One region of the Kitasatospora sp. NPDC101176 genome, then DNA from elsewhere that is predicted to be linked to it. Evidence: riboswitches for the same ligand, from Rfam matches in the RefSeq annotation. Region 1 holds a riboswitch; the other holds the start of a gene.
The links. Region 1 has a riboswitch for glycine ahead of gcvP (aminomethyl-transferring glycine dehydrogenase). Riboswitches for the same ligand answer to the same signal wherever they lie in the genome.

Region 1 (14,310 bases):
TCGGTCGGCTCGATCATCAGCGTGCCGGCCACCGGGAACGACATCGTCGGCGCGTGGAAGCCGTAGTCGATCAGGCGCTTGGCGATGTCGTCCACCGTCACGCCCGTCTCCTTGGTCAGCGGGCGCAGGTCGATGATGCACTCGTGCGCGACCAGCCCGCCGGGGCCGGTGTAGAGCACCGGGAAGTGCGGGGCCAGCCGCTTGGCGATGTAGTTGGCGTTCAGCACCGCGACCTGGGTCGCGCGCTTGAGGCCCTCGCCGCCCATCAGCCGGACGTACGCCCAGGAGATCGGGAGGATGGCCGCCGAGCCCCACGGCGCCGCCGAGATCGGGCCGACGCCGGTGGCCGGGCCGGCCTCCTCCTGGAGCGGGTGGTTCGGCAGGTACGGCGCCAGGTGGGCGCGCACCGCGACGGGGCCGACGCCCGGGCCGCCACCGCCGTGCGGGATGCAGAAGGTCTTGTGCAGGTTCAGGTGCGAGACGTCCGCGCCGAACTTGCCCGGCTTGGCGAGGCCGACCAGCGCGTTCAGGTTGGCACCGTCCACGTACACCTGGCCGCCGGCCTCGTGCACCAGGGCACAGATGGTGGTGATCTCGGTCTCGTACACGCCGTGGGTGGACGGGTAGGTGACCATCAGCACGGCGAGGCTGTCGCGGTGCTGCTCGATCTTGGCCTTCAGGTCGTCGACGTCGACGTCGCCGTCGACCAGGGTCTTCACCACGACCACGCGCATGCCGGCCATCACGGCCGAGGCCGCGTTGGTGCCGTGCGCGGAGGAGGGGATCAGGCAGACGTCGCGCTGGGTGTCGCCGTTGGCCTGGTGGTAGGCGCGGACGGCCAGCAGGCCGGCCAGCTCGCCCTGCGAGCCCGCGTTCGGCTGGATCGAGACGGCGTCGTAGCCGGTCACCTCGACCAGCTGCTGCTCCAGCTGGCGGATCAGGGTGAGGTAGCCCTGGGCCTGCTCGATCGGCGCGAAGGGGTGCAGCTGGCCGAACTCCGGCCAGGTCACCGCCTCCATCTCGGTGGTCGCGTTGAGCTTCATGGTGCAGGAGCCCAGCGGGATCATGCCGCGGTCCAGCGCGTAGTCCCGGTCCGACAGGCGGCGCAGGTAGCGCAGCATGGCGGTCTCCGAGCGGTGGCTGTGGAAGACCGGGTGGGTCAGGTACTCGTCCTCGCGCAGCAGCGCGGCCGGCAGCGCGTCGGCGGCCTCGGCGACCTCGACCGCGGGGACGCCGAAGGCGGCCCAGACACCGGCCAGGTGCTCGCGGGTGGTGGTCTCGTCGGTGGAGACCGAGATCCGGTCCGCACCGTCCTGGTACACGTTGACGCCGTTGGCGCGGGCGGCCGCGGCGATCTCGGCGGCCCGGCCCGGGACGACGGCGGTGACGGTGTCGAAGAACTCGCCGTGCAGCAGCTCGACGCCGCCGGCGCGCAGGCCCTCGGCGAGGGCGGCGGCGTAGCGGTGGGTGCGGCGGGCGATGTCGGCCAGGCCGTCCGGACCGTGGTACACGGCGTACATGGAGGCCATCACGGCGAGCAGCACCTGGGCGGTGCAGATGTTGCTGGTGGCCTTCTCGCGGCGGATGTGCTGCTCGCGGGTCTGCAGCGCCAGGCGGTAGGCGCGGTTGCCGTCGGAGTCGACCGAGACGCCCACCAGGCGGCCGGGCAGCGAGCGGGCGTACTCCGCGCGCACCGACAGGTAGCCGGCGTGCGGACCGCCGAAGCCCATCGGCACGCCGAAGCGCTGCGAGGTGCCGCAGGCGATGTCGGCGCCGAGCGAGCCCGGGGACTTGAGCAGGGTGAGCGCCAGCAGGTCGGCGGCGACGGCGACGATCGCGCCCAGGCCGTGCGCCTGCTCGACGAGCGGGGTGAGGTCGCGGACCACGCCGGTGGCGCCCGGGTACTGGAGCAGGACGCCGAAGACGCCGCGCTCGACGATCTCGGCCGGGATGCCGGCGGACAGGTCGGCGACGACGACCTCGACACCGGTCGGCTCCGCGCGGGTCTGGATCACCGCGACGGTCTGCGGCAGGGTCTCGGCGTCGACCAGGAAGACGCCGCCCTTGACCTTGGTGACGCGGCGGGCCAGTGCCATCGCCTCGGCGGCCGCGGTGCCCTCGTCGAGCAGCGAGGAGCCGGAGGTCGGCAGGCCGGTCAGGTCGGAGACCAGGGTCTGGAAGTTGAGCAGCGCCTCCAGGCGGCCCTGGGAGATCTCCGGCTGGTACGGCGTGTAGGCGGTGTACCAGGCCGGGTTCTCCATGACGTTGCGCAGGATCACCGGCGGGGTGAAGGTGCCGTAGTAGCCCAGGCCGATCATCGGCTGGAGCACCTGGTTGCGGCCGGCCAGCTCGCGCAGCTCGGCGAGGACCTGCGCCTCGCTGCGGCCCGCGGGCAGGTCCAGGGCGGTGATGGAGCGGATCGCCTCGGGAACGGCGGTGTCGGCGAGCTCGGCGAGCGAGCCGTAGCCGATGGACGCCAGCATCTTCTCCTGCGCGGCGGCGTCGGGGCCGATGTGGCGGTTCTCGAAGGGGCTGGCCAGCTCAAGCTCGGTGAGGGTCGAGGCGCCGGTGGGGCGTCCCGCGTTCGGCTGGGCGTTCATGTGGTCGAGGCCTCCTGGTCACGGACCGGCGGGGGTACGCACGCCGGCGGGCCTACCCCGCTGCGGGCAGCGGAGCGACTTGGGCGGACGAACCCGACAGGCCTCCCCCTCTGTCATCGGGACCTGAGAGCTTCGCCCGCACGACACGCGGTGGCGCGCCGTCGGCTTGCACCGTCGGTGAGGGTGGTGTCGCCGGCTCACGTGCCGACGCTCCTGCCCTGCTTTCCAGAGTGACCTATCCCGCACGGTACGGATGCCTGAGAGATTCCGGGGAGGAGTTGCTCCTTCGGCGCCCCGACCAGCGGATTCCGCCGGCGGGGACTCTCCCGAGCGGGCTCGGCGGTCGCGGCCCAGGGTACCAGCGGGAGGCCGTCCGATCACGGGTGCGTCAGGTCACCCGAGGTCTACGCGCGTACCCCGGACGGCCCAACGCGCAGCCCGTCCGGCGGCGCACCGGTCGCGCCCGCCCGGTTCATGGCTTTTGGTGTGAAGTGGCGGACGGGACGGGTGCTCCGACGCCGTCCTGCGGGAGTTCCGCAGGTGCAGCGCACTGGAGGAAAGAGTGCAAACCGACATCGACCCCCGGGACCTCATCGGCCACAAGGCGGTCGACCGCAACGGGGACAAGATCGGCACGGTCGACGAGGTCTACCTGGACGACGCGACCGGCCAGCCGGAGTGGGCGGCCGTCCGGACCGGCATCTTCGGCCGGGACGCCTTCGTTCCGCTGACCACGAGCGAGTTCTCCGGCGAGGAGCTCCGGGTCCCGTACGACAAGTCGCTGGTCAAGGACTCGCCGGACTTCGGCGTCGGCCAGCACCTCTCGCCCGCCCAGGAGCTCCAGCTCTACCGCTACTACGGCCTCGACACCCCCGTCGAGGGCGGGTCGGCCAACGGGTCGGGCGACCGGCCCGCGCAGCCCGACCTCGACTTCGGCTCCACCCCGGCGGCCGAGCCCGCGAAGGCCGCCGCCCTCCTCTCCCCCGCCCCCACTCCCTCCCCGACCACCGCCACGAGCACCAGCACCGCCCCGGAGGCCAGCGTGCGCACTCTCAGCACCCTCGCGCCCGTCGCCGCCGCCGCGGCGGCGGCACCCGTCGTCGAGCCGAAGCCGCAGGTCGTCCCGCCCGCGACCACCCCAGCCCCCGGGGCGGACGCCCCGTCGTCCTCCTCCCCCAGCGGCCCGCTGGAGATCACCTGCCGCGAGGAGCGCCTGGACATCACCACCGAGTGGCACGTCCTGGGCACCGCGAAGCTGCGCAAGTACGTGACCAGCGAGCCGGTCGAGCGCCGCGTCCCGGTGGTGCGCGAGCGGGTCCGGGTGGAGCGGATGCCGGTGAGCGACGCCGAGCGCGCCTCGCTGACCGAGAAGGACATCGCCGAGGCGGTGGAGGAGGTCACCCTGCGCGAGGAGCGCCCGGTGGTCCGCAAGTACCTCGCCCCGATCGAGCGGGTCCGCCTGGTGGTCGAGCGCTACACCGCCGAGGAGGTGGTCACGGACGAGCTGCGGCGCGAGCACGTCGAGGTCCACGACGAGACCTCGGCTCCCGGCGCCCCCGGGTCCTCCTCCCAGAGCCCGGACCACACCCCGGACCACAACCCGGACCACAACCCGGGCCAGAGCCCGGCCCACGCTCCGACTCCCGGCTCCGCCCCGGCTGCCGACAACGGCCGCCCCGCGGCCCTGCGCCCGCTGTCCTGACGCCGCCCCGACGCCGCTCCGACGGGCTCCACCAGCCCTCCTGACCCGCTCCACCAGGCCCCCGGACCCTCGGTCCGGGGGCCTCGCGCTGCGCCCGGACGGCACCCCTCGGCCCGCCGCCGGCACCGGGATCCTTCGACTTTGCCAAAGCTTCACCGATCGATATTTGACACTCTGAAGTATCTCCCGGCATGGTTACTTCAGTTCATTCACTATGTACGGGAGGAAGCAACCGTGAGTGAGGCACCCCAGCCCACCATCGCGGCCGAGAAGCAGAGCAGCGCCCGGGTCCTGCCGGCCCTCATCCTGGCGATGCTGTCGTTCAGCGTGGTGCAGACCGCGGTCGTCCCGATCCTGCCCTCGCTGGCCAAGGAACTGAACGTCTCCGCGTCCAGCATCACCTGGCTGATGACCGCCAACCTGCTCTCCGCCGCCGTGCTGACTCCCCTGCTGGGCCGCTTCGGCGACCTCCGGGGCCGCAAGCCGATGCTGCTCATCTCGCTGGCGGGTCTGGTCGCCGGTTCGGCGCTGGCGGTCAGCACCCACTCGTTCACCTGGCTGGTCGTCGCCCGTGTCCTGCAGGGCGCCGGCGGTGGCGTGCTCCCGCTGGCGATCAGCATCGTCCGCGACGAGCTGCCCAAGCAGAAGGTGACCGGCGGCGTCGCCGCCATCAGCGCCTCGATGGGCGTCGGCTCCGGCCTCGGCCTGGTGGCCACCGGTCTCCTGCTGGAGCACTGGAGCTACAAGTCGATCTTCTGGATGGGTCTGGCCTTCGGCCTGCTCGCCGTCCTGCTGGTCGCCCTGCGCGTCCCGTCCGACCCGGTCACCGACAAGGACGGCGGCGCCGACCCGCTCGGCGCCCTCACCCTGGCCGGCTGGCTCTCCGCGCTGCTGGTCGCGGTCAGCCAGGGCAACCACTGGGGCTGGACCTCCACCAAGACCCTCGGCCTGTTCGCCGTGGCCGCCGTCGTCGCCCTGATCTGGGGCGTCATCGAGACCAAGGTCGCCCACCCGCTGGTCGACATGCGGATGATGTCCCGCCCGGCCGTCGCCTTCACCAACCTGGCCGGCCTGCTGATCGGCTTCGGCATGTACGGCTCGTTCATGGTGATCAGCAACTTCGCCCAGACCCCGGAGAAGCTCACCCACTACGGCTTCACCGCGACCGTCCTGCACGCCGGCGTGATGCTACTGCCGTCCGCCATCGGCTCGATGGTGGCCGCCCCGCTCGGCGCGATGCTGATCGCCCGCCGCGGCCCGCGCCTGCCGCTGGTCCTCGGTGGCGTCCTCGGTGGTGTCGCGATGGCCTACCTGGCCCTGCGGCACAGCAGCGAGGGTGACATCTACACCGCCTCGGCGATCTTCGGTCTGGGCATCGGCCTGGCCTTCTCCGCGATGCCGGCCTACATCAACGGCGCCGTCCCGGTGGAGCAGAGCGGCATCGCCAACGGCATGAACGCCGTGCTGCGCACCGTCGGCGGTGCGATCGGCACCGCCGTGATGGCCGCCATCCTGACCGGCGACACCATGAAGCTGCCCCCGCAGATCCCGCTGACGCTGCCCACCCTGGACGCCTACAAGCACGCGTTCTGGGCCGCGGCCGTGGTCTGCGCCGTCGCCGGCGCCGTCCCCTTCCTGATCCGCACCGTCAAGCCGGCCGCCACCGTCGCCCAGGGCGGCGCGGCCGACCAGAACGCCGGCCCCGAGCTGGTGAAGACCGACGCCTGACGAGGCGTCCGACCCCCGCGCCCCGGGACAGGGCGCGGGGGCCCGGCCCCCGGCCGGTCGTGAGGGCATCACGACCGCACCGGGGTCCGGCACGGTAATGCGGCCCCACCCGGTACTCCCCCTGGACCGGGTGGGGCCGCTTCGCGTCTCACCGCCCGGCCGGGCCCGGCTCCCCCGCCGTCTCCTCGCCGCCCCCGCGCAACGGCAGCGGCCGGGCCGGCTCCAGCGCCGGATCGTCCACCGCGAAGGTCCGGATCCGCCCCGGCCCGCTCCACGGCGTCTCGAACCGCACGGTGACCCGCCCGACGCCGCTGCCCTGCACCCACCCGGGCCCCAGCTCCGCGTGCCGGACGTCCTGCCCGGGCAGCCAGCGCCGCAGGACGGCCGTCGCCGGCTCCTCCTCGGCCTCCCCCTCCGCCGCCTCCGGGTGCTCCGCGGCCTCCTCCCGGAGGGCCTGCGCGAAGAGGTCCTCCTGGGTGTAGTCGGCCAGTTGGGCGACGCCCACGCCGAGCAGCCGGATCCCGCCCGTGATGTCCACCTGGGCCGCCAGCCGGCGCGCCGTCTCGGTGATCACCGCCTCGTCGTCCGTGGGCCCGCGCAGCGTCTCCGACCGGGTCAGCGTCGAGAAGTCGAACCGCCGGACCTTCAGCACCACCGTCCGCCCGGAGCGCCCGGCCGCGCGCAGCCGCCGGACGCACCGGGCGGCCAGCACCTCCACCTCGCGCAGCACCCGGTCCCGGTCGGCGAGGTCCACCTCGAAGGTGTCCTCCACGGAGACGGACTTGGCGTCCTGGTCGGCCACCACCGGGCGCTCGTCCAGCCCTATGGACATCTGGAACACCCCCGCGCCGTGCGAGCGCCCGAGCAGCTGGACGAGCTCGCTCTCGCCGGCCTCGGCCAGGTCGGCCACCGTGCTCAGCCCGGCCCGCCGCAGCACCTGCTCGGTGGCCGGCCCGATCCCCGGCAGCGCCCGGACGGGCATCGGGCCGAGGACGGCGCGCTCCTGCCCGGGCTCGACCAGCACCAGCCCGTCCGGCTTCGCCTGCTCGGAGGCGATCTTCGCCATCAGCTTGGACCCGGCCGCCCCCACCGAAGCGGTCAGCCCGGTGCGCTCGAGGATGTCGGCCCGCAGGTCCTCCGCCAGGGCGAGCACCAGCCGCTCCCCCGTCCCGTGGTCGGCCTCGGCCAGCACCGGACCGTACGGGCCGGCCTCCAGGTCGACGAACGCCTCGTCCAGGCTGAGCGGCTGCACCAGCGGCGACAGCTCCCGCAGCAGGCCCATCACGATCTCGCTGACCTGCCGGTAGGCCTCGAACCGCCCGGCCAGGAAGGCCGCGTTGGGGCAGAGCCGGCGCGCCTGCGCCATCGGCATGGCCGAGTGGACCCCGAACCTGCGCGCCTCGTAGGAGGCTGTGGAGACCACCCCGCGCCCGCCGAGCCCGCCGACGATCACCGGCTTCCCGCGCAGGCTCGGCTTGGCCGCCTGCTCCACCGCCGCGAAGAAGGCGTCCATGTCGAGGTGGATGATGCTCGGCAGTGATCGCACCCGCCGATCATCGCCCACGGGTCCGACAGTGCGTACGAACCCGGCCGACGCCCCCGCCGCCGGGCCCGCCGGGCTCCGGGCCCGGCGGAGCGGCCTACCGCCGGGCGGCGTCCGCCAGGGCCCTCGGGATGCCCTCCTCGCGGGGCCCGAGGAAGACCGGGTCCGGCCGCAGCCAGGCGTTGACCGCCGCCTTGCCGGCCCCCGGGACCTCCCGCAGCCCGCCGTACAGCCAGGTGACGTCGTGCGGCTCCGGCACCGCGACGGCGTGCGCGTCGATGCCCGCGGCCGCGCAGAGCGCCAGCGCCCGGCGGACGTGGAAGTCCTGGCTGACCAGCACCGCCCGGTCCACCCCGAACACCCGCCGCGCGCGGGTGCAGGAGTCCCAGGTGTCGAAGCCCGCGTAGTCGCCCACCACCCGCACCTCGGGCACGCCGTGCTCGATCAGGTACCGCCGCATCGCGTCCGGCTCGTCGTAGCTGTCCCGCCCGTTGTCCCCGGTGACCAGGATCGCCTGCACCTTCCCGGCCCGGTACAGGTCCAGTGCCGCGACCAGCCGGTGCTCCAGGTACGGGGACGGCCTGCCGTCGTCCAGCCCGGCGCCGAAGACCACCGCGACCGGCGCCGCCGGCACGCTCTCCACCGTGCCCACCCGGTCGCCCGCCGAGACCCACAGCCAGGCGCTCGGCGCGAGCGCCAGGGAGCAGAGCACAGTCCCCAGTTGGAAGGCCCTGCGCTGCGCGGGCCGCTGCCGCAGTGCGGCCACCAGCCGCCCGCCCCGCCGTCTCAGCCGGTCCGTCACCGCGCCGCCGAACCCCACGTGCCCTCCCTCGGTCTCGTCACCGGGCGAAACGACGAGGCCGTGGGCCCGAACGGTTCCCGTCCGGGCCCACGGCCTCGTCAGATCGTCGGTCAGACCGCCCGGTTGCGGCGCTGCGCCAGCTCGTCCCCCGGGTCGTGGCCGACCACCGTCTCGCCGGTGTCGGTGCGTTCGGCGTGCAGCCGCGCGACCACCCGCTCCAGCTCCTGCCAGACCGCTCCGACCGCGATGCCGAACACCCCCTGACCGCCCTTCAGCAGGTCGACCACCTGCTGCGGCGTGGTGCACTCGTACACCGTCGCGCCGTCGCACAGCAGCGTCATCCCGGCCAGGTCACCCTGCTCGGCGGCCTGCAGATGGGCGACGGCCACCCGGATGTTCTGCAACGAGACGCCCGCGTCGAGCAGCCGCTTGACGATCTTCAGCAGCAGGATGTCGCGGAAGCTGTAGAGCCGCTGGCTGGTCGCCGGGTACGCGCTGCGGACGCTGGGCTCCAGCAGTCCGGTACGGGCCCAGTAGTCCAGTTGGCGGTACGTGATGCCGGCCGCCGCACAGGCCGTCGGGCCGCGGTAGCCGATCAGTTCGGACGTCGGAGCCAGCCGCTCGATGGCGGGCTGCCCCGGCTGCACGGCCGGGAACCTGCTCACCCGGGGCAGGTCCGTCACGGTACGAGCGATGCGCGGCAGGTGCACGGCGCACCGGCCTCCCACGGCCGCGTCGTCGCCGGTGCTGCTCATGCCTACCTCCGTCCACTGGTGCTGCGGGCAACCCGAGACTGCGGGCATCGGTCACCCGGACAGCCACTCCTGACGGTAGGCAGTCCCCTATGACCCGTCAACGATCGCCACGCCGGGCCGGACAAACCACGTCACTCAGGAGAGTGGTTTTTCGTGCCCCTAGTGTGGGTAGATGGACGGTTTTTGGCAAAACGACCGGTGCGACGGCTACCTGATCAGTACACCGTCCCGTTCGCGCTACTGCGGGCCGCTGCCCCCGAAGTCCTCGGGCGACACCTGGTCGAGGAACTCGCGGAACTTCTCGACCTCGTCCTCCTGCTCGTCCGGGATCGCGATGCCCGCCTCGGCGAGCACCTCCTCGCTCCCGTAGATCGGCGTCCCGGTGCGCAGCGCCAGCGCTATCGCGTCGGACGGCCGCGCGCTGACCTCGACCCCGCCGGCGAAGACCAGCTCGGCGTAGAAGACGCCCTCCCGCAGGTCGGTGATCCGGACCTCGGTGAGCTGCTGGCCCAGCGCCTCCAGGACGTCCTTGAACAGGTCGTGCGTCAGCGGGCGCACCGGCGTCATGCCCTGCTGGGCGAAGGCGATCGCGGTCGCCTCGCCGGGGCCGATCCAGATCGGCAGGTAACGATCGCCCCCGACCTCCCGAAGCAGCACGATCGGCTGGTTGGAAGGCATCTCCACTCGGACACCCACGACGTCGAGCTCATTCACACAGGCAACCCTATGGCTCCGGTCCCGGATATGAAAGCGCAGGGCCGACGCCGCTGGTCAGGGCGGTGCACCCGGCCGCCTGGCCGGCGGCCCGGGCGGCTACCCGCGCGTGCGCAGACCGGCCTGCACCATCGCCGCGTGGAGCCGGACGGACAGCGTGGCGAGCTCCCTGGCGGTGGCCTCCGCGTGGGCCCTGGTCTGCGGGTTGCGGTGCCGGCGCAGCGGCGCCACCACCTGCTCCACCAGGGCGACCTCGCGGTCCGCGGCCGCCTTCATGGCCCGCAGGTGGCGCGGTTCCAGCCCGAACCGGCCGAGCTCCGCGACCAGCCGGGCGACCTGCAGCGCCTCACCGTCGTACCCGCCGTCCGCACCGGGCGCGACCAGGCCGTAGGACTCCCACTCGGCCAGCTCCCGCTCCCCGGCCTCGGCGGCCGCCAGCAGCTCGGCCCGCCCCAGCCGGACCCCGGACGCCGCGTCGGCGGCGGCGACCAGCTCGCGGTCGGCCTCCTCCAGCGGGCCGGGCCGGGTGTCGGCGGAGGGCGGCAGCGCGGGCGGGGCCTCACCGCGCTCGATCGCGTCCAGGTGCTCGCGGATCACCCGCAGCGGCAGGTAGTGGTCCCGCTGCATGCGCAGGACGTAGGCCAGCCGCTCGACGTCGGCCGGACTGAACTTGCGGTACCCCGAGGGCGTGCGCTGCGGCTCGACCAGCCCCTCCGCCTCCAGGAAGCGGATCTTGGAGATGGTGACCTCGGGGAAGTCGTCGCGCAGGAAGGCCAGCACGGCGCCGATGCTCAGCAGCTCGTCGCCGCCGCGCCGCCGCACCCCCGGCCGGTCCGGGCGGACCGGCTGCCTGGGGCCCGCGACCACCCCGCGCCCGCCGCGGTCCGCCTGCGGACCGGACGACGCGGGGGTGGTCGCCCCGAGAGAAGGTGAGGGGGGATTCGTACTCACTCGGGCTCCTGCCGACGTTGGGTTCAGTACCCCCGGTTGTGGCCGGCGAAGAACACCAGCCGGTACTTCCCGATCTGCACCTCGTCGCCGTTGTTCAGCGACACCTCGTCGATCCGCTCCCGGTTGACGTAGGTGCCGTTGAGGCTGCCCACGTCGGCGACGCTGAAGCCGGCCGGCGTGCGGCGGAACTCCACGTGCCGGCGCGAGACCGTGACGTCGTCCAGGAAGATGTCGCCCTGCGGGTGACGGCCGGCCGTGGTGACGTCCGAGTCCAGCAGGAACCGGCTGCCCGAGTTCGGGCCGCGCTGCACGATCAGCAGGGCCGAGCCCGGCGGGAGCGCGTCGATGGCCGACAGCACCTCGGCCGACAGGGCCGGCGTGGCGCCGGTGCCGGTCGTGGTGTTGGGGTCGTACGACTCCAGGCCCGAGATGGAGATGGTCGACGTGGTCTCCGCCGCCCCCTCGGGGATCAGGCCGCCGCGCAGCGCCGTACCGCAGTTGGAACAGAACCGGGCCGAGGCCGGGTTCTGGTTGCCGCACCTGGGGCACGGAGTCGGGCCAGCCATGTTCACAGCCTCCTGGCGCGGCACACCCGACGGGTTGTGCCCGGCGTACGGATCCGGGGCAAACCCTCCACCAGAGGTTGAGGGTCCCGACTGGAAACCTATGCGCGGGTCGCCGGAAGGGTCAACCGACGCGCCGTAGCCGGCGGGATTCCCCGCGTACTGGGCGGCGCCGCCGTCCCGGAACAGCTGCTGCTCGGCGTACTGCGGCGCCTCGGGGGCAGGCCGCATGCCCGGCACGGCGGGCTCGTCCTCGGGCCGGCGGTGGCGCGCGGTGGGCGCCTCGACGGCGGCCGCGTCGCGGCCCTTGTTGCGACCGAACAACTTCGAGAAGAAACTCACGGGCGAATCCCCTTGCGTGTGACAGACCCGCCCGCGGGGCAGGGTGAGAACCTCGGACAAGCAGCGGGCCCGGTTGCGGTCCGGACCCGCTGGAGCGGTGCTCCGACGGAATGTGCTGCGGTTGGTGCTCCGGTGCGTACTCGTGCGAACCAGTCTCGCCCACGCGACGGCGGCGTCCCGCTCCGGGTGCCGCCCGCACGTGACGGGACGTTCGTCGGGTGCCCCGTCACTTCGAAGCCGGCTTGGCGTACTGCGGCGTCTTCAGATCCACGAGGGCGTCCACGACGACCTTCTGCTGCTGCGCGATCGTCGCCCGGGCCTGGTGGCTCTCCAGGGTGCGGACGACGCCTCCCGGGATGTTCAGCGCGGGCGTCAGGTCCTGCGGGTTCCCCACGACGGTGAACCGATAGGGCTGCGAGACCTTCTTCCCGTCGATCTGCACACCACCGCCCGAGAGGTCGGTGAAGTAGGTGTTGACCACCACGCGCACATCGTTGATCTGAATCGCCTCCGCCCCCGCCGCTCGAAGTTCCTGCAGGGTGTCCAGCAGCATATCTGCCTTCACCTGCCCTTGGGGATCATCGACCGTCAGTACGATGCCCGGACCAGTGGCTTTGACGGTACCGGCGAGCACGCCGAGTTCCGTCGTCTTCTTCCTGGTCTGCTCCTGGGCCTCCTTGGCCTGGTTGGAGCTGTTCTCCAACTTGGCCAGGGACTGCTCCAACTCCGCCTTCTCCTGCTGTAGACGCTGTTGGCGGCTGTCCAGTTCGTCGAGGATCCGGACCAGGTCCTCCTGGCGGGCCCCGCGCAGCTGGCTGTGGTGGTCGTTGGTCGACCGCACCTGGATCGCCAGGGCCAGGCCGAGGGAGAACAGCAGCAGGGCCACCACCAGCTGCCCGCGGGACAGCCTCGGCGGCCACAGCGCCGCCTTCAGGCGCCGCCGCCCGGCGCTGCGGTCCGCGGCGGGCGGCTGATCACTCCCGGCCTCGTCCGCGGCCTCCTGCTCCTGCTCGCACTCCGGAGCCGCCTCGACCACCGGTACGGACGCCGGCTCCCGCTCCGGCTCCACCCCGGACGCGGACACGGCTGCCGGTTGCGGCTTCCGCTCCGCCGGCTTCCGCTCCGCCTCCGGCCGCACCACCTTGGTGAGCTGCAGGGTCGGCTCGGCCACCGCCGCGGCCCCGGGCTCGGGCGCAGGCGTCGCCTCGGCCCCGGTCGCCGCGGGCTCCGTCGGAGCGTCCCCGGCCGGCTCCACCGGCCTGGTCTCCTCCACGCCCTCGACGTCCTCGGCCCGGGCGTCCTCGGCCTCCCCCGCGGGGTCCGCCGGCGCGACCGCGTCCGCCGCCGCAGCGGCCTCCGGGCCCTCCCCGGCCGCCTCGGCGGGCTGCTCGGCGGCCGGCGCGGGAACCCGCTGAACGGCCTTCCCGGGCACCCCCGCCGCGTCCTTCGCCGCGGTCGCCCCGGGCGCCGCCTCCTCGGCCCGTCCGTCCACGTTCTCCTCCGCCGCCGCGCGGCCCGGCTCAGGCACGGAAGACATGGCGCCGGATCGCGGCCGCGTTGGAGAAGATGCGGATGCCGAGGACGACGACCACGCCCGTGGACAGCTGCGAGCCGACGCCCAGCTGGTCACCGAGGAACACGATCAGCGCCGCGACCACCACGTTCGAGAGGAAGGAGACGATGAACACCTTGTCGTTGAAGATCCCGTCCAGCATCGCCCGGACACCACCGAACACGGCGTCCAGCGCCGCCACCACCGCGATCGGCAGGTACGGCACGACGGCGTCCGGCACCTCGGGCTGGACGAAAAGCCCGACGACCACCCCGATCACGAGACCCAGTACGGCAATCACGGTCTAGCTGCTCCTGTCCCTGCGGACGACGACCCTGTGGGGGCCGTCGTGGACGAGTGGGCTGTCGTGGTCTTGGTGGTGGAGCCCGGGGTCCGGCGCGCGGGGCCCGAGGGCGTGCCGGTGCCGCTCGCGGACGGTGGGACGGACGCGCTCGGGCTCTCGGAGGTTCCGGCCGTGGGCGACGGCGTCACGCTCGGCGCGGCCGACGGGCTCGCCGTGGGTGAGGGCTCGGGGGTGACGGGCTGCGCGGTCCGCAGCGAGACGCCCACGGCCGCCGGAAGCGTCAGGCTCTTCTGCGCGGAGAGGGTCGACTTGATGCCGTACTTCTCCTGGAGCAGCCGCAGGTACTGCCCGGCCATGTCGTTCTCGAAGGCGGTGAGGAGCTTCGGGCCGTCCCCGATCGCCTGGATGTTGTACGGCGGGACGAGCGGCCGGTTGTCCACCAGCACCGCCTCGCCCGCGGCCCGGATCGCCGAGAGGGCGGTCAGCCGCTGGCCGTTGATCGCCACCGCCTCCGCCCCGGATCCCCACAGACCGTTCACCACGAGCTGCAGGTCACGGTCCCGCAGCCGGCCGCTGTTGGAGAAGCCCTGCCCGGCCCGCGGGTCGACGTTGCCCCCGCCGCCGGTCCCGGCGGCGTCCTCCAGGACCAGCTTCACCCCCGGTCCCGTCACCTCGCCCAGCCCCACCGCACCCGTCAGCCCGCCGGCGTCGCCGCTCCCCGTGGCGAGCGCCTGCTGCTGCGTGCTCTCGACCT
Region 2 (14,310 bases), on a different contig from region 1:
TCGGTGCCGCCGGACAGCACCGAGGCGCCGGCCTCGGCGACGTCGGCCTGGAGCAGGCGCTCGGCGAGGATCCGGGCGCCGTCCAGGGTGCGCTGCTGGCGCTCCTTGAACTCCTCGGACGCGGCGACCTTGAAGGCGACGGCCTTGCCGGCGATCACGTGCTCCAGCGGGCCGCCCTGCTGGCCGGGGAAGACCGCGGAGTTGATCTTCTTGGCCCACTCGGCCTTGGACAGGATGACGCCGCCGCGCGGGCCGCCCAGGGTCTTGTGGGTGGTGGTGGTGACCACGTCCGCGTAGGGCACCGGGTTGGGGTGCAGCCCGGCGGCCACCAGGCCGGCGAAGTGCGCCATGTCCACCATCAGCAGGGCGCCGACGGCGTCGGCGATCCGGCGGAACTCGGCGAAGTCGAGCTGGCGCGGGTAGGCGGACCAGCCGGCGATGATCAGCTTCGGCTGGTGCTCCTTGGCGAGGCGCTCGACCTCGGCCATGTCGACCTGGCCGGTCTTCTCGTCCACGTGGTACGCGGCCACGTTGTAGAGCTTGCCGGAGAAGTTGATCTTCATGCCGTGGGTCAGGTGACCGCCGTGAGCCAGGCTCAGGCCCAGGATGGTGTCGCCCGGCTGGATCAGCGCGAACATCGCGGCGGCGTTGGCCTGCGCGCCCGAGTGCGGCTGGACGTTGGCGTGCTCGGCGCCGAACAGGGCCTTGATCCGGTCGATCGCGATCTGCTCGACCACGTCGACGTGCTCGCAACCGCCGTAGTAGCGGCGGCCGGGGTAGCCCTCGGCGTACTTGTTGGTGAGCACCGAGCCCTGGGCCTCCATGACCGCCACCGGGGCGAAGTTCTCGGAGGCGATCATCTCCAGCGTGGTCTGCTGGCGGTGCAGCTCGGCGTCGACCGCGGCGGCGATCTCCGGGTCGAGGGAGTGCAGGGACTGGTTGAGAACCGTCATGGTGTGGTCTTCCCGGTGGAGGAGGATCAGGGGTGCCGTGCGGAGCGCGCCCTCGGAAGGGTGGCGGGCGACGGGTGGTCGGCGCGGGCGGGCCGCCGCGCTGCGGCCCGCCCGGTCACGAGTGGGTCAGGCCTTGATGAAGGCGTTGTACTCGTCCGCGGTGAGCAGCTTGCCGGTGGACGCGACGCGCACCTTGAACAGCCAGCCGCCCTCGAAGGGGGCGCTGTTGACCAGGCCGTTGTCGTCCAGGACGTCCTGGTTGGTCTCGACGACCTCGCCGGTCACCGGGGAGTACAGGTCGCTGACCGACTTGGTGGACTCCAGCTCGCCGCAGGTCTCGCCGGCGGTCACCTCGTCGCCGACCTCGGGCAGCTGCACGTAGACGATGTCACCGAGCGCGTCGGCGGCGTGCTGGGTGATGCCGATCGTGGAGACACCGTCCTCGGCGGCGGTCAGCCACTCGTGCTCCTCGGTGTACTGCAGGTGCTGGGGGTTGCTCATGGCGTCATTCTCCAGGATGGGAAGCGGGTACGACGAAGCGGGCCGCCGCGCGGACGGCTTCGACGTGGGTCTTCGGGGGAGTGGGGGTTCAGCGGGCGCGCTTGTAGAACGGCAGCGCCACGACCTGGACCGGCTCGTGCTTGCCGCGCACGTCCACCGCGACGGTGGTGCCCGGGGCGGCGTGGGCCGCGTCCACGTAGGCGATCGCGATCGGCTGTCCCAGGGTGGGGGACGGCGCGCCCGAGGTGATCCGGCCGATCGGCGCACCGTCGGCGGAGACCACGGTGTACTCGGCGCGCGGCACCCGCTTGCCCTCGGAGACCAGGCCGACCAGCACCCGCGGCGGGTTGGCCTCGGCCTCGGCGGCGGCCTTCTCCAGGGCCTTGCGGCCGACGAAGGCGCCCTCGTTGGTGGTCTTGTCGAAGCGGACGACCCGGCCCAGGCCGGCGTCGAACGGGGTCAGGTCGGTGGAGAGCTCGTGCCCGTACAGCGGCATGCCCGCCTCCAGGCGCAGCGTGTCCCGGCAGGACAGGCCGCAGGGGACCAGGCCGTGGCCCTCGCCGGCGGCGGTCAGCGCCTGCCAGACGGCCTCGGCGTCGCCCGGGTTGCAGAAGATCTCGAAGCCGTCCTCGCCGGTGTAGCCGGTGCGGGCGAGCAGCACGTCGCGGCCGGCGACCTGGGCCGGGAGGATCGCGTAGTACTTCAGGCCGGGCAGGTCGGCCTCGGTGGTCTTCGCCAGGATCGCGGTGGACTCCGGGCCCTGGACGGCGATCAGCGCGTAGGTGTCGCGGTCGTCGGTGACGACGGCGTCGAAGCCCTTGGCGCGGGCGATCAGCTCGTCCAGCACCAGCTGGGCGTTGGAGGCGTTGGCGACGACCAGGAAGGCGTCCTCGCGGAGGCGGTAGACGATCAGGTCGTCCAGGATGCCGCCGTCCTCGGCGCAGATCATGGTGTAGCGGGCGCGCAGCACGCCCAGCGCGGAGACGAAGCCGACCAGCGCGTGGTCCAGCATCTCGCCGGCCTGCGGGCCGGTGACGGTGATCTCGCCCATGTGGGAGAGGTCGAACAGACCGGCGCGGTTGCGGACGGCGAGGTGCTCCTCGCGCTCGCTGCCGTAGCGCAGCGGCATGTCCCAGCCGGCGAAGTCGGTCATGGTCGCGCCGAGGGCGCGGTGCAGCGCGTCGAGCGCGGTCAGGCGGAGGGACGACATGGCCAGGAACTCCTCGGTCGGGGCACTCAGGGGTGCACGCGCCGGAACCGGGCCCGCTCGGGGACCGACCCCTGCGCGCGGGCATGCGGCGGCGTGGGTCTCCCCATCTGTCGTCGAACCTGAGAGCTTCACCGCCCACCTGCCCGCAGCTGTTTCCAGCATCCAGGACAGCATGGCGGCTTGCACCGTGGGTGGGCGCGCGACAGGGCCGTGCGCCGCTTTCCAGATGTGCCTAACCCGTGCGGTAGGGGGGCCTGAGAGATTCCGGGGAGGACTTGCTCCTTCGGCGCCGGCTGTACCACCTGAGGGGGTACTCCGGGCTCTCCCGCGCGGGTTCGAGCGGCCGGTATGGAGTTGTGGGGCCCGGCGGCCCACTGCGCCGTCGAACGCGCACATCATGGCACGTCCGCGCCGCGGGCGGGAGAGGGGCCCCGGTCACGCCGCGTGATACCGAACACGGGCCCTAAACTGCTCCGCGTCGGCGTAGCACAGGGCGGCCGAGCGGCAGAGGGCGGATCAGGCGCGCATGGGGTACCCGGTGGAGCAGCAGCAGGGGTGGGGCGGGCCGGCGGCGGCGCCGCCGGGCGGCGGGTGGCCGGCCAACGAGCTGGAGCAGGTGCTGACCGCCGCGCTGGGCGACCCGGGCGCGACGCCCCGGGTGATCGAGGTGCTGGCCCGCAGCCAGGTGTGGATCCCGCTGCCGGCCGGCGGCGACCCGCAGGGGCAGTCGCTGGACCTGCCGACCGTCGAGCTGGCCGGTGACCCGTACGTCCCGGTCTTCTCCTCGCAGGAGGTGTTCCTGCAGCAGGCGCCGGGGATGGCGTTCGCGGTGGCACCGGCCTGGGAGTTCGCCCGCGGTCTGCCGCTGGGCGTCGGCATCGCCGTCAACCCGGAGGCCGCGGTGGGCATCCCGGTGCCGCCGCAGGGCGTGGCGGAGCTGCGCCGCGGTCCGCGCGAGGACCGCTGGGACGCCGCAGGCGACGCCCTGGCCCCCACCGGCGGCCGGGTGGCGTTGCGCGAGCCGGTGCCGGGCGAGGACCCGGAGCACTTCCTGGCCGCCTGCCGCGCGGAACTGTCGCTCCTCCCTGGAGTGTTGACCGCCCGCCGGGCGCTGGCCAGCATCGAGGGCGAGCCGACCGTGATGTTCGTGGGCGTCCAGTTGGATCCGGCGGCCCCGGCCGACCCGGCCGCGGTCAACGAGGCGCTCGGCCGGGCCCTGGGAACCGCACCGCTGCCGGGGGGCGTCCACCTCGTACTGCTCGATCTCGCCGACGATCCGGTGGTCGAGTGGCTGCTCGCCCGGGTACTGCCTTTCTACGCGCGGGTGTGAGCGGCGTTCGTTCGTAGGCACGTCGCCGTGGCGGTGGCCGGTGCCGCGCCATAGGGTGCGTGCAGACGGCCGACGGGCCGGCTGGGTTGAGGAAAGAGGCGCGGCGAGGTGGGCGCATGAGTGCGGGAGCGGTAGCGGGCGGTGCACCGGGGCCCTGGGGCCAGGCGTCCGCCGGGCGCCCCGGGGCGGATCCGGGCGCGCTGGAGCGTGCCCTGCGCGAGGTCGTGCCGGAGCGCTACGACGCGTACGAGCAGCTGCTGCACGCGCTGGCCGACGGGCAGGTGTGGATGCTGCTCTGGCACGGCACGCCGGGCAGCCCGGACGCCCAGTACGGGAACATGGAGATCAGCGGCCACGGCTACGCGCCGGCCGTCACCTCGCCCGAGCAGCTGGCGGCCTCCGGCTGGGCCCGGGCCCACGAGGTCATCTCCGGGCGGGAGATCGCGGCCTCGCTGTACCGGACGCGCTGGGGCCTGTGGCTGAACCCGCACGCGCCCGGCGGCGGGGTGGGCGTGCCGTGGGCGGACCTGCGCCGGATCGCGGCGGGCCTGGACCGGCTGCCGGCCGGTCCGCTGAAGCTGAGCGAGCCGCAGGTGAACGCCCAGCCGTTCTTCGCGCTGCTGGAGCGCCAGGCGGGTGAGGTGCGCGCGGTGCGCGCGCTGCGCCGGGCCTGGGTGCAGCCGGCGGTGGGGGAGCCGTACCTGGCGATCGGTCTGGACCTGTACGAGAGTTCGCCGCCGGCGGTGGAGGCGGTGCGCGCGCTGATGCAGCGGGCGATCGCGGTGGCCCCGGAGGGGCTGGCGGTGTCCACCGTGGCGATGGCGGACGAGTACGACCCGGTGGCGCTCTGGATGCGGGCCAACGCCCGCCCGTTCTACGACCGCGAGGGCGGCCGGCCGCCGGCGGCGACCGGGCCGTACCCGCCGGTGCCGCCCCCGACGTACCACTCGCAGCAGGCGCCGGGCTACGGCTACGGCACCCAGCCGCCCGGGCCGGGCTGGCACGGGCAGCCGCAGCAGCCGTGGCCGGGCTACCCCGGGCGCTGATTGCCGGAGCGACCACGGTCAGCGACTCCGGCAGACGTCATTTCCGCGAAGCCGACTTGATTGTCCGTCAAGTCGGCTTCGATGCTTTCCGGACGAATTTCCGATTCGGCCGTCCGGTCATCTTGACATGCCTGCTGCAGTCGTGTGAAGAGCGATATGCCGCAGATCGATGACGTGCATGCCAGCAGATCACAGTTGGGCATCTGTCGGTTGTCAGGTCTGGCGTAAGCCAAGTCGCATGGCAGAGAGTTCTGCGCAACGCACCGCGCATTGGAACCCCACAAAGGTGAGCGCGTACGCCGACCCGCTCGTCCACGCGAAGCCCATCCCGCGTGGTGGCAGTGCCTGTGCACGACGCACTGCCGCGAACACCCGCTCCTGCTAGCACCTTTCGCACGTCCGCAGCCGCACCGCCGAAGCCGGCGACCGGCACCCGTGGGCCGGCCACCGTCGGCGAGGGGACCAACTGACCATGACCGCATCCGTGACCACCGCCGGGAACGAACCGGAGGCAGCAGCCCCCGCCGGCCCGGCCAAGAAGATCGAGGGCCGCTCCCTCGGTCAGATCGCCTGGACCCGCTTCAAGCGGGACAAGGCCGCCGTCGTCGGCGGCGTCGTGGTGATCCTGCTCATCCTCCTCGCCGTACTGGCCAAGCCGATCGAGTCGCTGTTCGGGCTCGACCCGGACGCCCTCCACCAGGACCTCCTGGACGCCGACCTCGGCGGTCTGCCGTTCGGCGACTGGGGCGGCATGAGCTGGGACCACCCGCTCGGCGTCGACCCCCTGCAGGGCCGTGACCTGCTCACCCGCGTCATCGAGGGCTCCTGGGTCTCCCTGCTGGTCGCCTTCGGCGCGACCGTGCTGTCCAACACCATCGGCACCGTGCTCGGCATCATGGCCGGCTACTACGGCGGCTGGGTGGACACGCTGATCAGCCGCGTCATGGACGTCTTCCTCGCCTTCCCGCTGCTGCTGTTCGCCATCGCGATCTCGACCTCGCTCCAGGGCGGCGCGTTCGGCCTGCACGGCCTGCCGCTGCACATCCTGGTGCTGATCTTCGTGATCGGCTTCTTCAACTGGCCCTACATGGGCCGGATCGTGCGCGGACAGACGCTCTCGCTGCGCGAGCGGGAGTTCGTCCACGCGGCCCGCAGCCTCGGCGCCCGCGGCCCGTTCATCCTGTTCAAGGAGCTGCTGCCGAACCTGGTCGGTCCGATCCTGGTCTACTCGACCCTGCTGATCCCGACCAACATCCTCTTCGAGGCGGGGCTGAGCTTCCTCGGTGTCGGCATCCAGCCCCCGCAAGCCTCCTGGGGCGGGATGCTCCAGGACGCGATCCGGTACTACCAGGTGGACCCCCAGTACATGGTGGTCCCCGGCCTGGCGATCTTCATCACCGTGCTCGCCTTCAACCTGCTCGGCGACGGGCTGCGCGACGCCCTCGATCCCAAGAGCAACTGACGTTGCGTCAGGACCCTCCCTCCTCCACATCCTCAAGGGGTTGATCTCACCCATGCGTAGGTCCCGTACCGTCGCCCTGACCGCGGCGGCCGCCGCCGCGGTCCTGGTGGTCACCGGTTGCTCCAGCTCCTCCAAGAGCGGCGACTCCTCCTCCTCGTCCTCCTCCTCCGGCGGCGGCGGAGCCAACGCGGCCACCAAGAACATCGTCAACGCCTCGGACAAGAAGGGCGGGACGGTCACCTTCGAGATGAAGGGCACCCCGGACTCGCTCGACCCGGGCAACACGTACTACGCGTACATCTACAACTTCTCGCGTCTGTACGCCCGTCCGCTCACCACCTTCAACCCGGCCGCCGGCGAGGAGGGCAACAAGCTCGTCCCGGACCTCGCCGAGTCGCTCGGCGCGCCCAGCGCGGACGGCCTGAGCTGGACGTACAAGATCCGCAAGGGTCTGAAGTACGACGACGGCACCCCGATCACCTCGAAGGACGTCAAGTACGCCGTCGAGCGCTCCAACTTCGCGCCGGACGTGAACTCCAACGGCCCGACGTACTTCCACGACCTGCTGGTCGACAACGACACGCCGTACGCCGGCCCGTACAAGGACAAGACCGGCGACCTGAAGTCGATCGAGACGCCGGACGACACCACCATCGTCTTCCACCTGAAGCACCCGTTCGCGGACTTCGACTACCTGGTGAGCGCCCCGCAGACCGCTCCGGTCCCGCAGGCCAAGGACACCGGTGCCGACTACGTCAAGCACATCGTGTCCTCGGGCTCCTTCAAGTTCGAGTCCTACGAGGACGGCAAGCAGGCCGTCCTGGTCCCGAACACCAACTGGGACAAGAGCACGGACCCGATCCGGAAGCAGCTGCCGGACAAGATCCAGCTCAAGATGAACATCGACCAGGCCACCATCGACAAGGACCTGCTGGCCGGCAACGCCCAGGTCGACCTGGTGGGCGGCGGCGTCGACCCGCAGACCCAGGCGCAGATCCTGCAGAACCCGAAGCTGAAGGCCAGCACCGACAACGCCTACGGCGGCCGTCTGGTCTACCTGGCGATCAACTCCAAGGTCGCGCCGTTCGACAACGTCGACTGCCGCAAGGCCGTCCAGTTCGCGATCGACAAGGTCTCGGTCCAGACCGCCGAGGGCGGCCCGATCCGCGGCCAGATCGCCAACACGGTGCTCCCGCCGGACATCCCGGGCCACCAGGACTTCAACCTGTACGAGACCAAGGACAACAAGGGTGACGAGGCCAAGGCCAAGGACGCCCTGAAGGCCTGCGGCAAGGACGGCATCAACACCGTCATCTCGGCCCGCACCGAGCGCGCCACCGAGGTCGCCGCCGCCACCTCGATCCAGGCCGCGCTGAAGAAGGTCGGCATCAACGCCGAGATCCAGCAGTACCCGCAGGGCAAGTACCTCACCGACAGCGCCGGTGCCCCGCAGTTCACCCAGGACCACAACATCGGTCTGATGATGATGCAGTGGGGTGCGGACTGGCCGACCGGCTACGGCTTCCTGCAGCAGGTCGTCGACGGCCGCGCGATCAAGCCGTCCGGCAACAGCAACCTGTCCCAGCTGGACGACCCGGCCGTCAACAAGATGATCGACGACGCCGCGATCAACCCGGACAAGAACGCCCGCGAGAAGATCTACGGCGACATCGACAAGAAGGTCATGGAGCAGGCGGTCATCGTCCCGCTGACCTACTTCAAGGTCTTCCTGTACCGCCCGGACAACGCCACCAACATCGCCTCCACCCCGGCGTTCTCGGGTGAGTACGACTACCTGAACATCGGCACCACCAAGTAAGAGCCTGGCTCCGCATCCCTGAAGGCAGGTGAAGGCAGCGGCGCCCGCCGCCGTCCGGAGGATCCCGGACGGCGGCGGGCCGCCGGAGCCGCCCAACTGTGTTTGCCTACATCATCCGCAGGATCCTCGCGGCGGTGATTCTGCTGCTGGTCGTCAGCGCCGTCACCTTCGCGATCTTCTTCCTGCTCCCGCGCATCGCCGGCGAGACGGCCGACCAACTGGCCGCCCAGTACATCGGGAAGAACCCCTCCCCGGAGGCGATCGCGGCGGTCAAGCAGAACCTCGGCCTCGACCAGCCGCTGTACACCCAGTACTGGAACTTCCTCAAGGGCCTCGTCAGCGGCGCCGAGTACAAGTTCGGGCCGGAACCGGCCACCTGCCACGTCCCCTGCTTCGGCTACTCCTTCAAGAACCACCTGGAGGTCTGGCCCGAGCTGTCCAAGCGGATCCCGGTCACCATCTCGCTCGCCACCGGTGCGGCCGTGCTGTGGCTGGTCTCCGGCGTCGCCACCGGCGTCGTCTCCGCCCTCAAGCCGCGGTCGATCTTCGACCGGCTCTCCATGGGCGTCGCCCTCGCGGGCGTCTCGCTGCCGGTCTTCTTCACCGGCGCGCTGCTGCTCACGCTGTTCAGCTACGAGTGGCCGATCCTGGACAACCTGCAGTACGTCGACTTCACCGACAACCCGCTGATGTGGGCCCGCAACCTGATCCTCCCCTGGATCTCGCTGGCCTTCCTCTACTCCGCGCTCTACGCCCGGCTCACCCGCGCCGGAATGCTGGAGACCATGAGCGAGGACTACATCCGCACCGCCCGGGCCAAGGGTCTGGCCGAGCGCAAGGTCGTCACCCGGCACGGGCTGCGCGCCGCGCTCACCCCGATCGTCACCATCTTCGGCATGGACCTCGGGCTGCTGCTCGGCGGCGCGCTGATCACCGAGCAGGTCTTCTCGCTCCAGGGCGTCGGCCAGTTCGCCGTCCAGGCGATCTCCGACAACGACCTGCCCAAGATCCTCGGCGTCACCCTGCTGGCCGCCTTCTTCATCGTCGCCTGCAACCTCGTGGTCGACCTCCTGTACGCCCTCGTCGACCCCCGGGTGAGGCTCTCGTGACCGAGCTCCAGAAGACCACGGCAGCCGCCGCCCCGCAGTCGGCACCGACCGGCGACCCGTTCCTGTCCGTGCGCGACCTGCGGATCCACTTCGACACCGACGACGGCCTGGTCCGCTCGGTCGACGGGGTCAGCTTCGACCTGCACAAGGGGCGCACCCTCGGCATCGTCGGCGAGTCCGGCTCCGGCAAGTCCGTCACCTCGCTCGGCATCATGGGCCTGCACCGCTCCAAGCGGGCCCGGATCAGCGGCGAGATCCTGCTCAACGGCGAGGACCTGATCGCGGCCGGCCCGGACCGGGTGCGCCAACTGCGCGGCCGCGAACTGGCGATGATCTTCCAGGACCCGCTGACCGCGATGCACCCCTACTACACGGTGGGGCAGCAGATCGTCGAGGCCTACCGGGTGCACCACCCCGAGGCCGGCAAGAGGCAGGCCCGGGCCCGCGCGATCGAGATGCTCGACCGGGTCGGCATCCCGCAGCCCGACCGCCGGGTCGACGACTACCCGCACCAGTTCTCCGGCGGCATGCGCCAGCGCGCGATGATCGCCATGGCCCTGGTCAACGACCCCTCGCTGCTGATCGCCGACGAGCCCACCACCGCCCTGGACGTCACCGTCCAGGCGCAGATCCTGGACCTCATCCGCGACCTCCAGGAGGAGTTCGGCTCCGCCGTCATCATCATCACCCACGACCTCGGGGTCGTCGCCGAACTGGCCGACGACATCCTGGTCATGTACGGCGGCAAGTGCGTCGAGCGCGGACCGGCGGAAACCCTCTTCGACGCGCCCGAACACCCCTACACCTGGGGCCTGCTGGGCTCGATGCCGCGCCTGGACCGGGAGCTGCAGGACCGGCTCGTCCCGGTCAAGGGCACCCCGCCCAGCCTGATCAACGTGCCGACGGGCTGCGCCTTCCACCCGCGCTGCCCGTACGCCGCCCTGACCGACGGGCGCTCCGGCAGCGAGCTCCCGGTGCTGGCCGAGGCCGCGCCCGGGCACTACGCGGCCTGCCACCTGCCGGCCGCCGAGCGGCACCGCATCTTCGCCGAAGAGATCGCGCCCCGGCTGTGAGCCCGGCCTCGTACCACCTTTCTGGAGAGAACCGATGACGGACACCCAGACGGCGCCGATCCCGTCGCCGGCCCCCGCCCCCGACCGCGAGCCGCTGCTCCGGGTGACCGGCCTGACCCGGCACTTCCCGATCCGCAGCGGGCTGATGCGGCGCCAGACCGGTGCGGTCCGGGCCGTCGACGGCATCGACTTCACCGTCAACGCCGGCGAGACGCTCGGCGTCGTCGGCGAGTCCGGCTGCGGCAAGTCGACCATGGGCCGACTGGTCACCCGGCTCGACGAACCGACCGGTGGGAAGATCGAGTTCGAGGGCACCGACATCACCCACCTGAGCGTCGGGGCGATGCGGCCGCTGCGCCGCGACATCCAGATGATCTTCCAGGACCCGTACTCCTCGCTGAACCCGCGGCACACGGTCGGCACCATCGTCGGCGCCCCGTTCAAGCTGCAGAACGCGGTGCCCGCGGGCGGGCTCAAGAAGGCCGTCCAGGAGCTGCTGGAGCTGTGCGGCCTCAGCCCCGAGCACTACAACCGCTACCCGCACGAGTTCTCCGGCGGCCAGCGCCAGCGCATCGGCATCGCCCGGGCGCTCGCCCTCAAGCCGAAGATGATCGTCGCGGACGAGCCGGTCTCCGCCCTCGACGTCTCCATCCAGGCCCAGGTGGTCAACCTGCTGGACGACCTCCAGCAGGAGCTCGGCCTGACCTACCTGATCATCGCGCACGACCTCTCGGTGGTCCGGCACGTCTCCGACCGGGTCGCCGTGATGTACCTCGGCAAGGTCGTGGAGATCGCCGACCGGGACTCGCTCTACCGCAGCCCGATGCACCCGTACACCAACGCGCTGATGTCCGCGGTGCCGGTCCCCGACCCGCGCCGCCGCCAGCGCGCCGGGCGCGAGCGGATCCTGCTCACGGGCGACGTCCCCTCCCCGATCAACCCGCCCAGCGGCTGCCGCTTCCGCACCCGCTGCTGGAAGGCACAGGACGTCTGCGCCAGCCAGGAACCGCCGCTGACCGCGCTGAAGACCGGGCACCAGGTGGCGTGTCACTTCCCCGAGCAGGGCGAGGGGAACGACTAGCGGGGTCCCGAGCAGGGGGAGGGGAACGACTAGCGGGTTCCCGAGCAGGGCGAGGGGAACGACTAGCGGGGTCCCGAGCAGGGCGAGGGGAACGACTAGCGGGGTCCCGAGCAGGGCGAGGGGAACGACCGGCCGGGGCCCGCCCCCCCGCCGGCCGTTCCCGCACCCGCCCGCGGAGGGGAGGGTTCCGCACAGGTCATAGTTGTTCCCGTGACCTCGCAGATCTTCCCCTCCGACGTGCAGCAGTCGCTCGACCTCGCCGGCATCTTCGTCTTCGCCCTCTCCGGAGGGCTGCTCGCCGTCCGCAAGAACATGGACATCTTCGGCATCTGTGTCCTGGCCGAGGTCACGGCCCTCGGCGGCGGCGTGATGCGCGACCTGGTGATCGGCGCGACGCCGGTCGCCGCCTTCAGCAACTTCGGCTACTTCGTCACGCCGCTGGTGGCCGCGTCCGTGGTGTTCTTCCTGCACCCCGAGGTCGAGCGGATCAACCGGGCCGTCCAGACCCTCGACGCCCTCGGCCTCGGCCTGTTCTGCGTCACCGGCACCGCCAAGGCCCACGACTACGGCCTCGGCGCCGTCGCGGCCGTCGCCCTCGGCATGGTCACCGCGGCCGGCGGCGGCGTCATCCGCGACGTGCTGGCCGGCGAGATCCCCTCGCTGCTGCGCTGGGACCGCGAGATCTACGCCGTCCCCGCCCTCGTCGGCGCCGCCCTCGTCGCGGTGCTGATCGGCGCCGACCGGCTCACCGGCCTCACCGGCACGGCCGCCGCGCTCACCGCCTTCGTGCTGCGGATGCTCGCCCTGAAGTACGGCTGGCGCGCCCCGCGGGCCTGGCACCGCAACGGTTCTCGCACCAGCGAGGAGTAGGCGAGCCGCCGTACGCGAGCGAGATCGCCTCCGCCGTGCAGAGCAGCTCCGGCACCATCCGGGCCAGCTCGGCCGGCGGCACCCGGCTGGCGGGGGCGCTCAGCGCGCAGGCCGCGACCGTCCGGCCGCCGCTGCCCACCACCGGCGCGGCCACGCACGTCACCGGCTCCCGGTGCTCGGCCGACTCGGCCGCCCAGCCCCGCCGGCGGACCGCCGCCAGCTCGGCCGGCAGCTCCTCCTCGGGGGTGCCGTCCTCCGGCAGCCCGGCCAGCAGCACCCGGCCGATCGCCGTCCCGCCGGCCGGCGCCCGGCGCCCGATCCGGGACGTCCACCCGGCGCCGGGGGCCGCCCAGTCACCGGCCACCTCGTCCAGGTACAGCACTTCGCCGTCCTGCAGGACGGCCAGCTGGACGGTGACCCCGCAGCGCGCGTTGAGCGCAGCCAGGTACGGCGCGGCGACCTGTCGGACGTCGATCTCCTCCAGCGCCCGGTGTGCCAGCGAGAGCACCCGGCCGCCGACCCGGTAGCGCAGGTCCGGCAGGCGCTGGGCGAAGCCGTGCTCCTCCAGGGTGCGCAGCAGCCGCAGCGCCGTGGACTTGTGCACCCCGATGCTGGTCGCCGCCTGCTCCAGGGTGACCGGGCCGTCGCCGAGCGACCCGAGCAGCGTCAGGGCGCGATCGACCGACTGCGACATGGCGCCCCCGCTCCTGTCCGCGCCGATGGTTCCGCGCCGATGGTGAAGTGCCCCGCGACGCGTCCGTCGGACCGTCCGCGGGAGGTGTCCGTCAGGCTAACCGTTCGGGCACACAACGGGTCAAACGGGGACCGGACGCCACCGTCCGCTGGCCGCGGCCACCCGGGCCGGCGCGGAGGTGGCCGGATCGGTGCGCACGCGGGTGGCCGATAGGTGCGCACACCGGGACGGGCCCGCGGGCGGGCCCACTACAATCGGGGGGTTATGCCATACCTGGACCATGCGGCGACCACGCCGATGCTGCCCGAGGCGTTCGCCGCGATGACGGCGCACCTGGGGGTGGTCGGCAACGCCTCGGCCCTGCACGCGGCCGGCCGCCGCGCCCGCCGGGTGGTCGAGGAGGCCCGCGAGTCGCTGGCCGACTCGCTCGGCGCCCGCCCGAGCGAGATCGTCCTCACCGGTGGCGGCACCGAGTCCGACAACCTGGCCGTCAAGGGCCTGTACTGGGCCCGCCGCGACGCCGACCCGGGCCGCACCCGGGTGCTGTGCAGCCCGGTCGAGCACCACGCGGTGCTGGACGCGGTGCACTGGCTCTCCGAGCACGAGGGCGCCGACGTCGAGTACCTGCCGGTCGACGCGTACGGCCGGGTGCACCCTGAGGTGCTGCGCGCCTCGATCGAGCGTGACCCGGCGTCCGTCGCCCTGGTCACCGTGATGTGGGCGAACAACGAGGTCGGCACCGTCCAGCCGGTGCGCGAACTCGCCGCCGTCGCAAGCGAGTACGGCATCCCGATGCACGCCGACGCGGTGCAGGCGCTCGGTCAGGTCCCGGTCTCCTTCGCCGAGTCGGGGCTCACCGCGCTCACCGTCACCGGGCACAAGATCGGCGGCCCGTTCGGCATCGGAGCGCTGCTGCTCTCCCGCGGCGCCTCGCCCGTCCCGCTGCTGCACGGCGGCGGCCAGGAACGCGACGTCCGCTCCGGCACCCTGGACGCGCCCGGCGCGGCCGGCTTCGCCGCGGCCGCGGTCTCGGTCGTGAAGCACCGCGAGGAGCACGCGGCGACGCTCGGCGCGCTGCGCGACGAACTCGTCGCCGAGGTGCTCGCCGCCGTGCCGGACGCCGTCCTCAACGGCGACCCGTCGGCCGGCGGCAGGCTGCCCG

Region 2: another riboswitch for glycine. It lies ahead of gcvT (glycine cleavage system aminomethyltransferase GcvT); the one in region 1 lies ahead of gcvP (aminomethyl-transferring glycine dehydrogenase).

What each region holds. Positions count from the first base shown of each region.
Region 1 covers NZ_JBIWPA010000008.1:3,942-18,251, reverse strand. The annotation lists gene gcvP (aminomethyl-transferring glycine dehydrogenase) at 1-2,600, opposite strand, end outside; glycine riboswitch at 2,836-2,939, opposite strand; gene ACIRS1_RS14265 (PRC and DUF2382 domain-containing protein) at 3,163-4,302, shown strand; gene ACIRS1_RS14260 (MFS transporter) at 4,537-6,030, shown strand; gene ACIRS1_RS14255 (DNA polymerase IV) at 6,179-7,576, opposite strand; gene ACIRS1_RS14250 (vancomycin high temperature exclusion protein) at 7,671-8,363, opposite strand; gene ACIRS1_RS14245 (MerR family transcriptional regulator) at 8,486-9,130, opposite strand; gene ACIRS1_RS14240 (bifunctional nuclease family protein) at 9,368-9,844, opposite strand; gene ACIRS1_RS14235 (MerR family transcriptional regulator) at 9,944-10,639, opposite strand; gene ACIRS1_RS14230 (FHA domain-containing protein) at 10,819-11,700, opposite strand; gene ACIRS1_RS14225 (DUF881 domain-containing protein) at 11,927-12,856, opposite strand; gene ACIRS1_RS14220 (small basic family protein) at 13,221-13,553, opposite strand; gene ACIRS1_RS14215 (DUF881 domain-containing protein) at 13,550-14,310, opposite strand, start outside.
Region 2 covers NZ_JBIWPA010000028.1:41,631-55,940, reverse strand. The annotation lists gene glyA (serine hydroxymethyltransferase) at 1-953, opposite strand, end outside; gene gcvH (glycine cleavage system protein GcvH) at 1,080-1,454, opposite strand; gene gcvT (glycine cleavage system aminomethyltransferase GcvT) at 1,543-2,664, opposite strand; glycine riboswitch at 2,897-3,002, opposite strand; gene ACIRS1_RS29665 (enhanced serine sensitivity protein SseB C-terminal domain-containing protein) at 3,191-3,994, shown strand; gene ACIRS1_RS29660 (enhanced serine sensitivity protein SseB C-terminal domain-containing protein) at 4,111-5,040, shown strand; gene ACIRS1_RS29655 (ABC transporter permease) at 5,513-6,502, shown strand; gene ACIRS1_RS29650 (ABC transporter substrate-binding protein) at 6,555-8,321, shown strand; gene ACIRS1_RS29645 (ABC transporter permease) at 8,420-9,430, shown strand; gene ACIRS1_RS29640 (ABC transporter ATP-binding protein) at 9,427-10,503, shown strand; gene ACIRS1_RS29635 (dipeptide ABC transporter ATP-binding protein) at 10,538-11,584, shown strand; gene ACIRS1_RS29630 (trimeric intracellular cation channel family protein) at 11,795-12,454, shown strand; gene ACIRS1_RS29625 (IclR family transcriptional regulator) at 12,360-13,148, opposite strand; gene ACIRS1_RS29620 (cysteine desulfurase family protein) at 13,413-14,310, shown strand, end outside.